3 regions of the Streptomyces sp. NPDC107498 genome follow, and region 2 is predicted to be linked to each of the others. Evidence: riboswitches for the same ligand, from Rfam matches in the RefSeq annotation. Region 2 holds a riboswitch; each other region holds the start of a gene.
The links. A riboswitch is a leader RNA that binds a small molecule or an ion and turns the genes downstream of it on or off. The one in region 2 is predicted to bind cyclic di-AMP.
Positions count from the first base shown of each region.

Region 1: it holds a riboswitch for cyclic di-AMP, as region 2 does, so the genes downstream of both, ACZ66Z_RS32620 (M23 family metallopeptidase) here and ACZ66Z_RS17210 (transglycosylase family protein) in region 2, are expected to answer to the same signal.
Region 3: it holds a riboswitch for cyclic di-AMP, as region 2 does, so the genes downstream of both, ACZ66Z_RS25510 (LysM peptidoglycan-binding domain-containing protein) here and ACZ66Z_RS17210 (transglycosylase family protein) in region 2, are expected to answer to the same signal.

Region 1 is NZ_JBVJPE010000027.1:59,957-64,013, forward strand. It holds gene ACZ66Z_RS32610 (MFS transporter) at 1-765, shown strand, start outside; gene ACZ66Z_RS32615 (PP2C family protein-serine/threonine phosphatase) at 881-2,092, shown strand; cyclic di-AMP (ydaO/yuaA leader) riboswitch at 2,305-2,466, shown strand; gene ACZ66Z_RS32620 (M23 family metallopeptidase) at 2,479-3,579, shown strand; gene ACZ66Z_RS32625 (aldo/keto reductase) at 3,626-4,057, shown strand, end outside.
Region 2 is NZ_JBVJPE010000008.1:273,239-277,295, reverse strand. It holds gene eno (phosphopyruvate hydratase) at 1-1,229, opposite strand, end outside; gene ACZ66Z_RS17210 (transglycosylase family protein) at 1,543-2,253, opposite strand; cyclic di-AMP (ydaO/yuaA leader) riboswitch at 2,257-2,430, opposite strand; gene ACZ66Z_RS17205 (transglycosylase family protein) at 2,689-3,726, opposite strand; gene ACZ66Z_RS17200 (cytochrome P450 family protein) at 3,821-4,057, opposite strand, start outside.
Region 3 is NZ_JBVJPE010000016.1:1,525-5,581, reverse strand. It holds gene ACZ66Z_RS25515 (phosphoribosyltransferase family protein) at 1-950, shown strand, start outside; gene ACZ66Z_RS25510 (LysM peptidoglycan-binding domain-containing protein) at 934-1,824, opposite strand; cyclic di-AMP (ydaO/yuaA leader) riboswitch at 1,827-1,985, opposite strand; gene ACZ66Z_RS25505 (DUF6197 family protein) at 2,393-2,995, shown strand; gene ACZ66Z_RS25500 (phosphocholine-specific phospholipase C) at 3,067-4,057, opposite strand, start outside.

The DNA.
Region 1 (4,057 bases), on a different contig from region 2:
CTGTTCCACGCGTACTACCAGGCGGGCATCCTGCTCGGGCCGCTCGTCGGGGTGGCCCTGACGGGGGTGTCGTTCCGGCTGACGTGCGTGGTCGCGGCGGTGCTGTTCGCCGGGCTGACCCTGGTCCAGCTCCGGCACCTGCCCGTTCGGGCCGCCGCCGGACCTTCCGGGGAGGAGGGAGCGCGGGAGCAGTTCCGCACGGTGCTCGCCCACCGCACCTTCTGGCTCTTCTCGCTCGCCATGACCGGCTCGTACGTGCTGTCCTTCCAGGTCTATCTGGCGCTGCCGCTCGCGGCGGGCGGCACGGGCACGACGACCGCGCTGTTCGTCGTCTCGGCGCTCGTCGCGCTCGCCGGACAGCTGCGGATCACGGCCTGGACCCGGCGCCGGCTCAGCCGGGAGCGGTGTCTCGTCCTCGGCCTCGCGCTGATGGGCGGGGCCTTCCTGGTCCCGGCCGTCCCGGGCCGGGGGCCGGTCGGACTGCTGCTGTGCGCGGCGGTCCTGGCCGTCGCGAACGCGGTGCTCTACCCGTACGAGATGGACACCGTCGTCGCCCTGTCCCGGGGGCGCTGGGTGGCCACCCACTACGGGCTCTACAACACGGTGTGCGGGATCGGGATCACCCTGGGGAACCTGGGGACCGGCGTGCTCCTCGACGTCGCCGGCCGGTCGGCGCTGCCGTGGCTCGCGTTGTGCGCGGTGGGCCTGGGGTGCGCGGCGGCGATGGCGCTCCTCGCCCGGGGCGGGCGGCTGGCGGCCGACTGACCCCGTGTCCCGTACGCCACTCGGCCCCGTGGGAGTCGCCGCGCCGGGCGGCGGCGGCCACCCTGGGAGGGCGCGGTGCGGACCGCGGCCGGTCGGACCGGGCAGGAGAGCACAGGTGGGGCACCCCCTAGGAGCGGCGGGCGGAGGACGGCGGGGCGGCGAGGGCCGCCCCGAGCACAGCGGTGCCCGTCGGTTCATCCGCGCGCTGCCCCCGCTGGTCATCGCGGGCGGCATCGGCTTCGACCTGGCGACCCCGCCCGCGTACACCGCGTCGCCGCTCTTCTCCGCCGCCCCGCTGATCGCCGCGCCCTTCTTCTCGATGCTGACCACCCTCCTCACCGGGATCGCGGCCGTCCTCGCCTCCGTCGGGCTGCACCTCTACAACGGCACCGCCGACGAGGTCCCCTCCCTCACCGAGACCCTGACCGTCCTCACCGTCTCCGCGCTCGCCCTCCTCATCAACCGGGTCGTGCGCCGCAGCGGCGAGCGGCTCGCCTCGGCGCGGGTCATCGCGGAGACCGCGCAGAAGGCGGTGCTGCCGACGCCCGCGGAGCGGATCGGCGGACTGCAGTGCGCGGCGCGGTACGAGGCGGCGCAGGCCGACGCGTTCATCGGCGGCGACCTGTTCGCCGTCCAGGACACCCCGCACGGGGTGCGGCTCGTGGTCGGGGACGTCCGGGGCAAGGGGATGGACGCGGTCGAGGCCGTCGCCGTCGTCATCGGGGCCTTCCGGGAGGCGGCCGAGCAGGAGCGGACCCTGGAGGGCGTGGCGCGGCGCCTGGAGCGGGCGCTGGCCCGGGAGGGCACCCGCCGGCACGGCCTCGACGCCTTCGAGGGGTTCACCACGGCCGTCCTGGCCGAGATCCCGCGCGCCGACGGGAGCGGGACCTTCGACGGTTTCGTACGGGTCGTCAACCGGGGGCACCCGCCGCCGCTAATGCTGTACGCGGACGGGCGGCTGGACCCACTGGAGCCGGGCGAGGCGGCGCTGCCGCTCGGCATGGGCGACCTGGCGGCGTGGCCGGACCGGGCGGAGGCGCGGCCGTTCCCGCCGGGCGCGACGCTGCTCTTCTACACGGACGGCCTCTCGGAGGCGCGGAACGCGCGGGGCGTCTTCTACGATCCGGTGGCGCGCCTCGCCGGGCGGATCTTCCCGGGGCCCGAGGAGCTGCTCGACGCGCTCGTGGACGACGTACGGCTCCACACGGGCGGCGGGTCGACCGACGACATGGCGCTGCTCGCGGTGAGCCGGCCGGCGACGGGGCAGCCCGAGCGGCGCCGGACGATGCCGGTGGTGCCGCCGGGCAGCCCCGGTCACCGGCCGTAGTCGAGAGGTGTCACTGCGATAACAATTGACATAACGTCAGATCGCGAGGGTTTCGCCGTTCCCGCCCCGAGCCCCCCTGAAGGGGGGTCAACTCGGGCGATACACCCCCAATCCAATGAATGATCAAGGGGAACGGCTTGGAATCGGGACCCCCTGTCTATTAACGTTCGATAACGCAGCGCGGTCGTCCCAGCCGTCGCAAGAGACGGCACCGCGCGCACGCGCCGAATCCTGAAAAGGAACCGGGGAACCACCACTTGGGGTGAATCGGGCCCCTTCGCACCCGTGCGAACCACGCACGCGCGCGAGAGCCCGTAGGAGACCTTCCTGCTCCGAACCCGTCAGCTAACCCGGTAGGCGAGAAGGAAGGAAAGGAGCGCGCCTTCGTGGCGTCCAACACCCCCGCCCCCGAAGTCCCCTTCGACGCCTTCGGCGGCGGCGCGGGTCCCGCCGCTCCCGACACCGAGTGGAACCCCACCGAGGGCTCCCTCCGCGCCGAGAGCCGCTCCGGCGGCCGGCACCGGGTCGTCAAGCAGCGCTCCAACTTCGCCCGCTCCTCCACCGTCCTCGGCGTCGGCGTCATCGCGGCCGTCGGCGCGGGCGGCCTCGCCACCGCGCAGGAGAAGCCCCCGGTCGCCATATCGCTGCCGGACCTCCCCGACCTGAACCTGCCGGACGCCCACGACCTCCCCGGCCTCGGCGACCTCCTCCCCGAGGAGGACAGCGCGCCCGTCACCGCGGCCCGCGCCAACCCGGCCCCGCTCACCGCCGCGACCTACACGACCGACACCGCCGACCGGGCGACCGGACAGGCCGAGCAGGCCGCCGCCCCCGCCGCGGGCGAGGCCCTGCGCGCCCGCATCCTCCAGCAGGCCGAGCAGCAGCAGGCCTCCGCCGACGCCGCCGAGAAGGCCGCGACGGAGAAGGCGGCGGCCGAGAAGGCCGCCGCGGAGGCCGAGGCCAAGGAAGCCGCCGCGGAGAAGGCGGCCGCCGAGGCGAAGGCGAAGGCCGAGGCGGAAGCCAAGGCGAAGGCGGAGGCGGAGGCCGCCGCCAAGGCCGAGGCCGAGCGCCTCGCCCAGCTCGCCGCCAGCTACTCGCTGCCGGTCTCCTCGTACACCCTCACCGCCACCTACATGCAGTCCGGCTCGATGTGGTCCTCCGGCCACCACACCGGCCTCGACTTCGCCGCCCCCACGGGCACCCCGCTCAAGGCGGTCCACGGCGCGACCGTCAAGTCGGCGGGCTGGTCCGGCTCCTACGGCTACCGGATCGTCCTGGAGCTGGAGGACGGCACCGAGGTCTGGTACTGCCACCTCTCGTCCATGCTGGTCAGCGCCGGGCAGACCGTCTCCACCGGCGAGACCGTCGGCCGCGTCGGCGCCACCGGCAACGTCACCGGCGCCCACCTCCACATGGAGGTCCACACCCCCGGCGGCGACGGCATCGACCCGGCGTCCTGGCTCCGCTCCAAGGGCCTGAGCCTCTGAGGAACCGCACGGAATAGGCCCGGCGGCGGGAACGGTTGACCGACGCATGACCTCTCTCCGCCGACTGGGCACCTCCGATCTGCACGTCTTCCCCGTGGCCCTGGGCGGCAACGTCTTCGGCTGGACCGCCGACGAAGCGCAGTCCTTCGCCGTCCTCGACGCCTACGCCGCCGCAGGCGGCAACTTCGTCGACTCCGCCGACGTCTACTCCGCCTGGGCCGAGGGCAACGAGGGCGGCGAGTCCGAGACCGTCATCGGCCGCTGGCTCGCCTCCCGGGGCAACCGCTCCGACGTCCTCGTCGCCACCAAGGTCGGCGCCCACCCCCACTTCAAGGGGCTGTCCGCCACCACCATCAAGGCGGGCGCGGAGGAGTCCCTCCGCCGCCTCGGCACCGATCACATCGACCTCTACTACACCCACTTCGACGACGAGTCCGTCCCCGTCGAGGAGATCGTCACCGCCCTCGACCAGCTGGTG
Region 2 (4,057 bases):
ATCTCCTCGATGCGCAGCAGCTGGTTGTACTTGGCGACGCGGTCCGAGCGGGCCGGGGCGCCGGTCTTGATCTGGCCGCAGTTCACCGCGACGGCGAGGTCGGCGATGGTGACGTCCTCGGTCTCGCCGGAGCGGTGGGACATCATGCACTTGAAGCCGTTGCGCTGGGCGAGCTCGACGGCGTCGAGGGTCTCGGTCAGCGAGCCGATCTGGTTGACCTTGACCAGGAGGGCGTTGGCGGTGCCCTCCTCGATGCCGCGGGCCAGGCGCTCCGGGTTGGTGACGAAGAGGTCGTCGCCGACGATCTGGACCTTGTCGCCCAGCTTCTCGGTGATGACCTTCCAGCCGGCCCAGTCGTCCTCGAACAGCGGGTCCTCGATGGAGACCAGCGGGTACGCGGCGACCAGCTCGGCGTAGTAGTCGGTCATCTCGGCGGCCGAGCGGGACTTGCCCTCGAACTCGTAGGCGCCGTCCTTGTAGAACTCGGACGCGGCGACGTCGAGGGCGAGCGCGACGTCGGTGCCCGGGGTGTAGCCGGCCTCCTTGATGGCCTCGACGATGAGGTCGAGGGCGGCGCGGTTGGACTCCAGGTTCGGGGCGAAGCCGCCCTCGTCGCCGAGGCCGGTGGAGAGGCCCTTGCGCTTCAGGACGCCCTTGAGGGTGTGGTAGATCTCCGCACCCCAGCGAAGGGCCTCGGAGAAGGACTCCGCGCCGATCGGGGCGATCATGAACTCCTGGATGTCCACGTTGGAGTCCGCGTGCGAACCGCCGTTGAGGATGTTCATCATCGGAACGGGCAGCAGGTGCGCGTTCGGGCCGCCCAGGTAGCGGAAGAGCGGGAGGTCGCTGGCCTCGGAGGCGGCGTGCGCGACGGCGAGGGAGACGCCGAGGATGGCGTTGGCGCCGAGCGAGCCCTTGTTCTCGGTCGCGTCCAGGTCGAACATGGCCTGGTCGATCAGGCGCTGCTCGGTGGCGTCGTAGCCGACGAGCTCCGGGCCGATCTGCTCGATGACGGCGAGGACGGCCTTCTCGACGCCCTTGCCCTGGTAACGGTTGGGGTCACCGTCGCGGAGCTCGATGGCCTCGAAGGCACCGGTGGAGGCACCGGACGGAACGGCAGCACGGCCGGTGCTGCCGTCGTCGAGGCCGACCTCGACCTCGACCGTGGGGTTGCCTCGGGAGTCCAGGATTTCCCGGGCTACGACGACGTCGATGGACGGCACGAGCATCTCCTTCTGGGATGTGACGCTGGATGTGACGCAAGGTCGGTGCAGGGTCGCTTGGCCTTGCGGCAAGAGCCTAACCGGCTCGGGGGCTCCGGCCGGCCGGGCGCCCGCCCGCTGGGACGAAAAAGGACCCAAGGGCATGCATCCCGGGACGAAGGACCCCGTATCTACTGGGCGGTAACCACCGGCACCCGGGCCCCTCACGGGGGAACCCCGGTCCGGCGCGCACGGGGGAAGGGCGCGCCGGACCGGGGTGGTCACCGCGGGAGGGTCGTCGGGGCCGCGTGAGCCGCCGGACTCACGCGAGCCGCCGGGCTCACTTCAGGTGGAGCTGCTGACCCGGGTAGATGAGGTCGGCGTGCTCGACGACGCCCTTGTTCAGCTCGAAGAGCTTGGCCCAGCCGCCCTTGACGCCGTGCGCCTGGGCGATCTTGCTGAGGGTGTCGCCGGTGACGACCTTGTACTCGCCGTCGCCCTTCTCGACCTTCTCGCCGGTCGGCGTGGTGACGGTCTTGGGGGCCTTGCGCTGCTCGCTGCGGGTGGTCGGCTGCTCGGCGCGACGCTCCTGCTGCTTCGGGGCGGCCTGCTGCTTCGGGGCGGCCTGCTGGGGCTCGCTCTGCTGCGGGGCGCTCTCGGCGGCGCCGCCGTCGTAGGAGGCACCGGAGAGGCCGACGCCGCAGTTCGGCCACGCGCCCTTGCCCTGGCCCGCGAGGACCTTCTCGGCGACGGCGATCTGCTGGGACTTCGACGCCAGGTCGGCGCGCGGGGCGTAGGCGGTGCCACCGAACGCGGCCCAGGTGGAGTTGGTGAACTGCAGGCCGCCGTAGAAGCCGTTACCGGTGTTGATGGACCAGTTGCCGCCGGACTCGCACTGGGCGACGGTGTCCCACTCGGCGGAGGTGGCGGCCGAGGCGGTGCCCGCGGTCAGCAGCGGGGCGGCGACGGCGACACCGGTGACGCCGACGAGCGTGGCGACCTGGGCGGCCTTGGAGGGACGACGGTGTTTGCCCTTGACGGAAAACAGCATGGGAATTCTCCTCACCGACGCCTGTGAGGTGAGCTGTCGGGTTCGGGCCGGAAAGTTGCCCGGCCGCGTGTCCTTGCACGCGGCTTCACCCCAAGCCGGTCGTCGGCCGTCTGTCTCAACGGCCGGGACCGGCACTTACCTTGGGTCCCCCACTCCTGCCTTCGGCGCTTGCGCGACGACTGTTCCCGTCGGCCGACGGCAGGATTCGGCGTTTCGGTCGACGGGGCCCGCGGTGGCGAGCGGAGACGACCGTAGACACAGACCCCCCGGAAGTTCAAAGAGGCACATCGGGGAGAAATCGCCCCTGTTCGCCCTTTCGGGGGTGTCGTTTGCGCAGGTGAGAGGTGACGGAAGCGAAGTTTGCGGACGCGACACGCCAGTTGGGACGAAGAGACCCATGTCTCACTTGCCCAGAAGTGGACATAACCCCGCGAACTAACCGGCCGCCGTCGTCGAACCCGCCGTCAGGTCAAGGCTCTGACCAGGCAGGATGAGGTCCGGATCGATGCCCACCGTGCGCCGGTTGGCGTCGTAGAGGGCGGTCCAGCCCCCGGGGAGTTCGTTCTCCTGCGCAATGCCGGACAGGCTGTCGCCCGGTCGTACGGTGTACTCGTCCGGAGTGTCCTGACTGTCCGTTGTGCCCGAATCCTTCGCCTCGTCAGTCGCGGGCTCGGCGTCGATCCTCTCCCCCGCCTTGTCCTTGCTCGAAGCGTGTCGCCCGGATTCGGGCGAGCTGTCCGGCTTGCCGGATTCCTCCGGCGCGGCTCCGCCCCGGTGCTTGCCGGTGCCGGGCGCGGCCGACGGCGCGTCACCCTTCGGCGTACCGGTCGAATCCGGCGTACCGGGCGTAACGGACGCATCGGAGGTGCCCGGGGTCGTCGGCGCGGCGGGCGCGGTGGACGTGGCCGGCGCGGACGGCGTGACGGAGGTCGCCGGAGCGGTCGACGCGGCCGGCGCGGAGGGGGTCGCGGGCGTGGCGGACCGGCCCGCCGCCCCCGCGGGAGCCGCCGGCGCACCGGCGGTGCGGTCGGACTCGGGGAGGGGGCCGGTGGGCGCCTTCGGGAGGGCGGCCGGGCCGGGGTTCACCCCGGTGGGCTCCCCGTCGTTTCTCAGACCCGCGATCGGCGCGCAGGTGGCCCACTCGGTGCTGCCCTTGGCGAGCGCCTTCTCGGCGACCGCGATCTGCTGGGCGCGGCTGGCCAGGTCGGGGCTGGGCGCGTACGCGAGGCCGCCGTGCCGCTCCCAGCTGTCCTGGGTGAACTGGAGGCCGCCGTACATCCCGTTGCCGAAGTTGGCGCTCCACTGGCCGCCGGACTCGCACTCGGCGACCCGGTCCCAGGTGGCGGCGTCGGCGGCGGAGGCGGATCCGGTGGCGAGCAGCGGCAGCGCCATGGCGGATCCGGTCACGCCTGCGGCGACGACGAGGGCGGGGGCCTGACGGGGGCGACGGTGTCGTCCGTTCCCGGAACGCATAGGAGCGCCTTTCGCGTGACGGCTGAGACTGCCGGGAAACGTAGCGGCATTCGAACGTCCGTCACAAGTCGATGGCGCCACGATCACACGAAGATCACATTTCTGATGGCGCATCAGTGGACGGGACCGGTACGGAAGGGGAGAACTCCACCGGAAGCGTGCGCAAACCACGCATGATGAGCCCACCGCGCCACCGCAGTTCGGCCGGATCGGCGGCGAGTCGCAGGTCCGGCAGCCGGGTCAGCAGGGTCGCGAGCGCCGTCTGTCCTTCGAGGCGGGCGAGCGGCGCGCCCAGGCAGTAGTGGATGCCGTGCCCGTAGCCGAGGTGCTG
Region 3 (4,057 bases), on a different contig from region 2:
TCGACGGGCGGACGGTCGTGGTGGTCGACGACGGGCTGGCGACGGGGGCCACGGCGCTGGCGGCCTGCCGGGTGGTCCGGGCCCGGGGCGCCGCCCGGATCGTCCTCGCCGTCCCGGTGGCACCGCGGGGCTGGACGGCCCGTGTCGGCGGCGAGGCCGACGAGACCGTCAGTGTGCACGCGCCGGATCTCTTCTTCGCGATCGGTCAGTTCTACGGGGACTTCTCACAGACCCCGGACGCCGAGGTCATCGCCTGCCTGGACCGGAGCAGGGCCGCCCGGGACCCCGTCGTGCAGGACACGGAGGTGCGGATCACGGTCTCCGGGGGCGTCACCCTCGGCGGACGGCTCGCGGTGCCCGAGGACGCCGGCGGCATCGTCCTGTTCGCCCACGGCAGTGGCAGCAGCCGCCACAGTCCCCGGAACCGGGCGGTCGCCGGGGTGCTCAACCGGGCGGGTCTCGGGGCGCTCCTCTTCGACCTGCTGACCGAGACGGAGGCGGAGGACCGGGAGCACGTCTTCGACGCCCCGCTCCTCGCCGGGCGGCTCGCCGGGGCCACGGAGTGGCTGGCCGGGAGGCCCGGGAGCGCGGGGCTCCCGCTCGGGTACTTCGGCGCGAGCACGGGCGCGGCCGCCGCGCTGTGGGCGGCCGCCGACCCCGCCTCCCCGGTGGGCGCCGTCGTCTCGCGGGGCGGCCGGCCGGACCTCGCGGCCGAGCACCTGGCACGGGTGCGCGCCCCGACGCTCCTGGTGGTGGGCGGCGCGGACGCGGTGGTCCTGGACCTCAACCGACGGGCCCTGGCCCTGCTGCGCTGCGAGAACCGGCTCGCCGTGGTGGGCGGCGCCGGCCACCTCTTCGAGGAGCCGGGCGCCCTGGAGGAGGTGGCGGACCTCGCCACCTCCTGGTTCGCCGAGCACTTCCGGCGGCAGGGGGTCAGTACGCCGAGTTGACGTTGTCGATGGAGCCGTAGCGGTCGGCCGCGTAGTTGCAGGCGGCGGTGATGTTGGCGACCGGGTCGAACAGGTCCATGGACGTGCCGGGCACGTGGTAGGCGAGGAAGGTCGGCTCGATGACCTGGAGCAGGCCCTTGGAGGGGGTGCCGGCGACCGCGTTGGAGTCCCAGAGGTTGATGGCCTGGGGGTTTCCGGACGACTCGCGCATGACGTTGCGGAGGATCCCGTCGTAGGAGCCGGGGATGCCGTGCTGGCCCATGATGGCCAGGGACTCCCGGATCCAGCCGTCGAGGTTGTCGGCGTAGTTCGTGGCGGCGGCGGGGGCCGCCTTGCCGGCGGAGGGGGCGGCGGCGACGGCCGGGACGGCCTGCGCGGCGGAGGCGCCCGTGCCGGTGGCGACGGCGGGAGCGGCCGACCGGCGCTCGGAGCGGCTCGCCCGTTCGGTCGTGGCGGACTTCTTCGCCTTCGGCTGGGCGGGGGCGGCCTTGGCGGAATCCCGACGAATCGTCAGTTCGAGACCGGGGTGAATGAGTGACGGGTCGTCACCCACGACGCTCTTGTTGGCGCTGTAAAGGCTCTTCCAGCCCCCCCGAATTCCCTTCTTGCGGGCGATCAGGGAAAGCGAGTCACCACTCACGACGGTGTACGTGCGCACGGTGGCCGGGGCGGCGGGGGCCTTGGCGGCGGTCTGCGCGGCGGGAGCGGCGAGGGACTGGGCGGCGATCTCCGGGGCGCCGGACACGGGCGCGGCGCCGGCGACGGCCGGGGCGATGAGCGGCAGGGTGAGTGCGGCGCCACCCGTACCGACCAGGGCGAGGCCCCGGGAGACGGGGCTGCGGCGGGGGCGGCGGTGCTTACCGTGAGCAGGCATGACGGTTTCCTCTCCGGCGCCTGCGGGGTGAGCTGTCGGGTTCGGACGGGAGATGTCCGGCCGCGCGCACGCGGCTTCACCCCGAGCCGTTCCGGATTCCGGACCGGCGTATTCGTGGGTCCCCCGCTCCTGCCGTCGGGTGAAAAGGGAGTTTTACCGAGCGGCGGCAGGATTGGGCGTTCCGCTCGAATGGAGGTGACCGTAGGCCAGTAATGCGACGGATAACAAGGGGAGAGGGTCCCGGGTATGCGGAAATGGATCACGGAATTCGGATGATTCAAGATCGACGCCGTCCGGTGGGCGTCGAACTTCCTTGCCCGGTACGGGGCGGGGGAGAAGGCCGCAGAATCGTCGAGCCGTGCGAGTGAGTCGCGTCACGCGAAGCGGAATGTCCTATTTGGTATGTAGTTCCTTTCATGGGTGAATGGGGTGATAATTCATGTGATGAGTTGTTCGCCGAGAAGGCGAGGGGTGTCGCGAGGTCGACGACTCTCCGCGTGAGGGTGAAAGCGGCAAAACCGACATTCCATCTTGAAGGATGGGGGGAGTCGACCCAGGAGACATCCCCATGCCGCCCTCCGCCTCCCTGCTCAGCCCCGACGCCCTCGACCGCGAGGCGGCCGCCCTCTTCGAGAGCGCCACCTGGCAGCGGATCGTCACGGACTGGACCGCCCCCCAGGAGTCGCCGCCGGTCGAGGAGGGCTGGCGGGCCCTGCTCAGCGTGCCGGTGGACCGGCTCGTGGCCGACGCCCTGGCCGCCCTGCCCCCGGAGCTCCCCGTCGAGCGCCGCATCCCGGGACGGCTCGGCGCCGTGCTGCCGGACCGGCTGCACACCTGGCGCCGCATCGGACAGGCCGAGCTCCGCCCCTCGGTCCACCTCGGCTACGCGCGCCTGGTGCTGACGGAATGGGGCTGGCAGAACGCCCCGTACAAGCTGCGGGACGCACGCGGCGCCCGGTGCGTCTGCGGGGCCCTCCTCGCCGCCCACCGGCTCGGCTACGGCAGCGCCGACACCATGAACGAGGCGGCCGCCTGGGTCATGACCGAGCTGCGGTCACGCGGGTGGCAGGGGCTGATCGGGCCGTGGAACCGGGCCCCCGGCCGCACCGGGGCCGACGCGGTGGCCCTCCTCGACGCCACGGTCCGCCGCGCCGCGCACGCCGGGCGCTGATGCCGTGCCGCCCGGTGCCGGGCGGCAGCGGTGACCGGAAGGCCGCTGCCGCCCGGCGCGCGGGGGAGGGGTCAGCCGCTGACGCTCGGGGCTCCGGTCTCGATGTGGCCGGTGTACCGGCGCGACCAGCTCCCGTCGATGTCGGCGGTGATCGTGAAGTCGTACCAGCCGCCGTTGTACGCCACCGCGTTGAAGAAGTCCTCGCGACGGGAGTTCGCCGGAACCGTGTACGTCCACGGGCCGTCCGAGCGGTAGGCGTTCGAGCGGATCGTGAAGGTGACGGGCCCGGCCGAGGAGTTGGTCATCGTGAACCACAGGGCCGTCCTGCCCGTTCCCGACTCGGGTGCGAACCGGGCCGCCACCTCGACGGCCTTGCCCGCCTTGGAGGCGTCCCCGATGAAGCGGCGCAGGAAGCGGTTCGGGCCCATCATCGAGATGTCGTACTTCCCGGACCCCGAGCCGAGCCCGATGTTGAAGTAGTCGGTGGCCGTGCCGCCGGGATCGACGGTGTACTGCCAGGCGGCGGTGTCCCGGTACTGGTGCGGGTGGATCGAGAAGTGCGCCGACCGCTTGGCCTCCGCGCCCCGGTTGGTCATGGAGAACCAGGCGAGGATCTTGCCCGCGGCGCCGAACTCGAAGCGGTCGAGGTTGCCGTTCACCTGGTACGGCAGGGCGCGCGCGGGGCGGGTGCCGGACTCCTGGGCGGGCAGCGCGTTGTTCTGCGGCGCCGGGTTCGGCAGCGGGCCGCAGGTGGCCTGCCCGATCACCTTCGCCGTGGACGGAAGGCCGGCGGGCACTCCGTACACCGGGTGGGCGAAGTCGAAGACCCCGGTCAGGTCGCCGGTGACCTTCCGCCGCCAGGCGCTGATGTTCGGACAGGTGGCCGGGGTGCCGAGCGCCGCCGTCCAGCTCTCCAGGAAGCGCAGCACCGACGTGTGGTCGAAGACCTCGGAGCTCACCCATCCGCCCCGGGTCCACGGGGACATGACGATCATCGGGACGCGGAAGCCCAGGCCGATCGGCACGCCGTCGAGGTACTCGCCCGCCGTGCCCGGAGGGGCG